One region of the Variovorax sp. PMC12 genome, then DNA from elsewhere that is predicted to be linked to it. Evidence: riboswitches for the same ligand, from Rfam matches in the RefSeq annotation. Region 1 holds a riboswitch; the other holds the start of a gene.
The links. A riboswitch is a leader RNA that binds a small molecule or an ion and turns the genes downstream of it on or off. The one in region 1 is predicted to bind S-adenosylhomocysteine.
Positions count from the first base shown of each region.

Region 2: another riboswitch for S-adenosylhomocysteine. It lies ahead of ahcY (adenosylhomocysteinase); the one in region 1 lies ahead of metH (methionine synthase).

Region 1 covers NZ_CP027773.1:3,892,764-3,894,963, forward strand. The annotation lists gene metH (methionine synthase) at 1-880, opposite strand, end outside; S-adenosyl-L-homocysteine riboswitch at 960-1,035, opposite strand; gene C4F17_RS17975 (esterase/lipase family protein) at 1,223-2,179, shown strand; gene C4F17_RS17980 (lipase secretion chaperone) at 2,196-2,200, shown strand, end outside.
Region 2 covers NZ_CP027773.1:4,868,162-4,870,361, reverse strand. The annotation lists gene ahcY (adenosylhomocysteinase) at 1-1,342, opposite strand, end outside; S-adenosyl-L-homocysteine riboswitch at 1,410-1,479, opposite strand; gene C4F17_RS22655 (hypothetical protein) at 1,672-2,200, shown strand, end outside.

The DNA of each region.
Region 1 (2,200 bases):
CGACGAGGCGCTCGCCGGCGTCGGGGCGGCGGTTGAGCACCACGTCTTCCACGCGCTCGCGCAGGGTCGGCTCCAGGTCGTCGTACACGCCCACCATGCCGGCGTTGACGATGCCCATGTCCATGCCGGCCTTGATGGCGTGGTACAGGAACACGGTGTGGATCGCCTCGCGCACCGGGTCGTTGCCGCGGAAGCTGAAGCTCACGTTGCTGACGCCGCCCGACACCTTGGCGCCCGGCAGGTTCTCCTTGATCCAGCGCACGGCGTTGATGAAGTCGACCGCGTAGTTGTCGTGCTCCTCGATGCCGGTGGCAATGGCGAAGATGTTCGGGTCGAAGATGATGTCTTCGGGCGGGAAGCCCACCTCGTCGACCAGGATGCGGTAGGCGCGCTCGCAGATCTCGATCTTGCGCGCGTAGGTGTCGGCCTGGCCCTTCTCGTCGAAGGCCATGACCACGGCGGCGGCGCCGTAGCGCTTGACCAGCTTGGCCTCGTGCTTGAACTTGTCGACGCCCTCCTTCATGGAGATGGAGTTGACGATGCCCTTGCCCTGGATGCAGCGCAGGCCGGCCTCGATGACCTCCCACTTCGAGCTGTCGACCATCACCGGCACGCGCGCGATGTCGGGCTCGCTGGCAATGAGGTTCAGGAAGCGCACCATGGCGGCCTTGCTGTCGAGCATGGCCTCGTCCATGTTGATGTCGATCACCTGCGCGCCGTTCTCGACCTGCTGGCGCGCCACGGCCAGCGCCTCTTCGAACTGGCCGTTCAGGATCATCCGCGCGAAGGCCTTGGAGCCGGTGACGTTGGTGCGCTCGCCGATGTTGACGAACAGCGTGCCTTCGCCGATGGCGACCGGCTCGAGGCCGGACAGCTTCATGGGCGGGGGTGCCAGGGGGGCGGAATCGGGGGTAGCTGGAGCGGGAATCTGGGACATGGCCTCACCTGCGGAAGAGTCGAACAGGCGAGCGTCGTTGTCGCCCCAAGCCTGACGGCCGGCCGCTGTGGCCCGCCGCTGCAACGCTCCTTGGGAAGGCGAGCATTTTAGGGCGATTCAACCCGCCACGGGGAAAACCCCAGTTTCCATTCCCGCCCGCATCCACAGAATGCGGCCACCGTTTCCGAACGAACGTTCGTTTTTTCAACCGACGTCAGGGAGTGCCGGATGGCCATGAAGTGGAATGTGGTTCTTTGCTGCGGGCTTGCCGCGGCGACGATGGCGATGACCCCCATGGCCCGCGCGGCCGCCAGCGGCAGCTCGACGCTGGTGACGGCCCGGGCGGCCTCCGACGAGGCCAGGACCAGATACCCCATCGTGCTGGTCCACGGCCTTCTGGGCTTCGACAACCTGCTGGGCGTCGACTACTTCTACGGCATTCCCGACAAGCTGGCCGGCGCCGGCGCGCGGGTCTACGTGGCGCAGGTCTCGGGTACCAACACCTCGGAGATCCGCGGCGAGCAGCTGCTGCAGGAGCTCAAGACCATCCGCGCGCTGGAAAAGAACCCGACGCTCAAGTTCAACCTGATCGGCCATTCCCAAGGCGCGCCCACGGTGCGCTATGTGGCGGCGGTGGCGCCCGACATGGTGGCGTCGGTCACCTCGGTGGGCGGCGCGAACGGCGGCTCCAAGGTGGCCGACCTGCTCGCCAGGCTGCCCGAGGGCGGCATCGCGCAAGGCGTGGTCGTCAAGGCCGTGGGGCTGCTGACCAGCGTGATCGGCTTCCTCTCGGGCAAGGACCCGAGCCAGCTGCCGGAAGTCCCGCTGAACGCGCTGGCCTCGCTGACCACGGCCGGTGGCGCGGCCTTCGACGCAAAGTTCCCGCAGGGACGGCCCGCGCAGGGCTCGTCGTGCAGCGTGAAGAGCGGCGCGGCGGTGGTGAACGGCGTGCGCTACTACTCGTGGTCGGGCGTGTCGACCGGCTTCAGCCTGTTCGACCCGAGCGACGCGCCGCTGTCGGCGCTGGGCACCCTCGCCTTCTTCGGCGAAGACAACGACGGCCTGCTCGCGACCTGCACCACGCGGCTCGGCACCCACCTGGGCGACTACCGCCAGAACCACCTCGACGAGGTCAACCAGGTGCTGGGCAACACCTACGGCAGCCAGTTTCCGTACTACGAGAAGAAGGTGCCGGAGATCTTCAAGGACCAGGCCGCGCGGCTGAAGAGCGCGGGCCTCTGAGGCGCCGGCCGTGGGAATGCG
Region 2 (2,200 bases), 980 kb from region 1:
TCTTCAGGTGCAGGCGAGCGACCTTCTCGTCGAGGTGCTTGGGCAGCACGTAGACCTTGCCGGCCTCGTAGGCGTCGGGCTTGGTGAACAGCTCGATCTGGGCGATGGTCTGGTTCGCGAACGACGACGACATCACGAAGCTCGGGTGGCCCGTGCCGCAACCCAGGTTCACGAGGCGGCCCTTGGCCAGCAGGATGATCTTCTTGCCGTCCGGGAAGGTGATGTGGTCGACCTGCGGCTTGATTTCTTCCCACTCGTACTTCTCGATCGAAGCGACGTCGATCTCGTTGTCGAAGTGGCCGATGTTGCAGACGATGGCCTGGTCCTTCATCTTGACCATGGTGTCGTGCGTGATCACGTCCTTGTTGCCCGTGGTCGTCACGAAGATGTCGGCCTTGTCGGCGGCGTACTCCATCGTCACGACCTTGTAGCCTTCCATCGCGGCCTGCAGGGCGTTGATCGGGTCGATCTCGGTGACCCACACTTGCGCCGACAGCGCGCGCAGCGCCTGTGCCGAGCCCTTGCCCACGTCGCCGTAGCCGGCCACGCAAGCCACCTTGCCGGCGATCATCACGTCGGTCGCGCGCTTGATGCCGTCCACCAGGGACTCGCGGCAGCCGTACAGGTTGTCGAACTTGCTCTTGGTGACCGAGTCGTTCACGTTGATGGCGCGGAACAGCAGCGTGCCCTTGGCCGACATTTCGTTCAGGCGGTGCACGCCGGTGGTCGTTTCCTCGGTCACGCCGATGATCTCGGCGGACTTGCGGGTGTACCAGGTCGGATCGACAGCCAGCTTGGCCTTGATGGCGGCGTACAGGATGCGTTCTTCTTCACTGGTCGGGTTGGCCAGCACGCTCTGGTCTTTTTCGGCGCGCTGGCCCAGGTGCATCAGCAACGTGGCGTCGCCGCCGTCGTCCAGGATCATGTTCGGGCCTTCGCCCTTCGAGCCCTTGGGACCGAAGTCGAAGATGGCGTGGGTGTAGTCCCAGTAGTCCTTCAGCGACTCGCCCTTGATGGCGAACACCGGCGTGCCCTTTTCGGCGATGGCGGCGGCGGCGTGGTCCTGCGTCGAGAAGATGTTGCACGAGGCCCAGCGCACTTCGGCGCCCAGGGCTTGCAGCGTCTCGATCAGCACGGCCGTCTGGATGGTCATGTGCAGCGAGCCGGTGATGCGCGCGCCCTTGAGCGCCTGGCCCTTCGCGAACTCCTCGCGGATGGCCATCAGGCCGGGCATTTCGGTTTCCGCGATGCGGATTTCCTTGCGGCCCCAGGCAGCGAGGGACAGGTCGGCGATCGCCTGGTCGGCGGTCGAGACGGGGGTGGGCTTGAGAACAGCGCTCATGAGAACTCCAACAAAACTGGTTTGAAAGATGCCACTGCGTTCGGGGAAAAGGACTCACCGCGAGAACAGCGGGTGAGCGTGGTTGCGATGTGGATCCGAGCCTCACGCCTGGCGGCGCTGCAACGCTCCTCGGGACGGGGCATTGTAGACGGGGCGAACAGCCGCGCCAACCTCGGGGATTTGCGCGCATTTCGAGCGTCTTCTGCCCTCTTCGGCTGACATTTGCCAGCCTCAACGTTAAAGCCCCCTGTTTTTACGATTTGCTCAGGTTCGGTTCAGGAGCCAGCCGGCTCGCTGCCGGGCCCATCAGACAAAGAAGAGGGCTCAACATGAGGATGACGAGATATCTCGCGGGTTGTGGACTGGCCGCCTTGCTGGCGGCCTGCGGGGGCGGAGGCAGCGGTGGCGGTGCCACGGGCAGCGGGCTGCCGCTGGCGGGCCTGGACGGCGGCGCGCCGCAGGCGCAGGCCTCGGCCGCGCCCGAGTCCGCGCAAGTGGCGAAGGCGGCCAAGGCCGCACTGGCCGGCGCCGACGCGCGCAGCGGCACCTACCGCGTCTATGCATCCAACGGCACCCAGCAGCAACTGGCGCTCGACTTCGACGCCGGCAGCTACACGATGACGGACAACCTCGGCGCGGCCGAGTCCGGCACCTCCGCCGAAGACTTCACCGAGCCCGGCACCTACGTCTTCGCGAGCAGCCGCATCACCACGGCGGCCAACACGGCGCGCTTTCGCGTGGCGGCGGATGTGGTGGTCGGCGCGTTCCCGTTCCAAGCGGCGTACTCGAGCCCCGCGGCCTACGCCGCGCAGCCCTTCGTGGCGGCACGCGAATTCGTCAGCACCGCGGCGCTGCTGG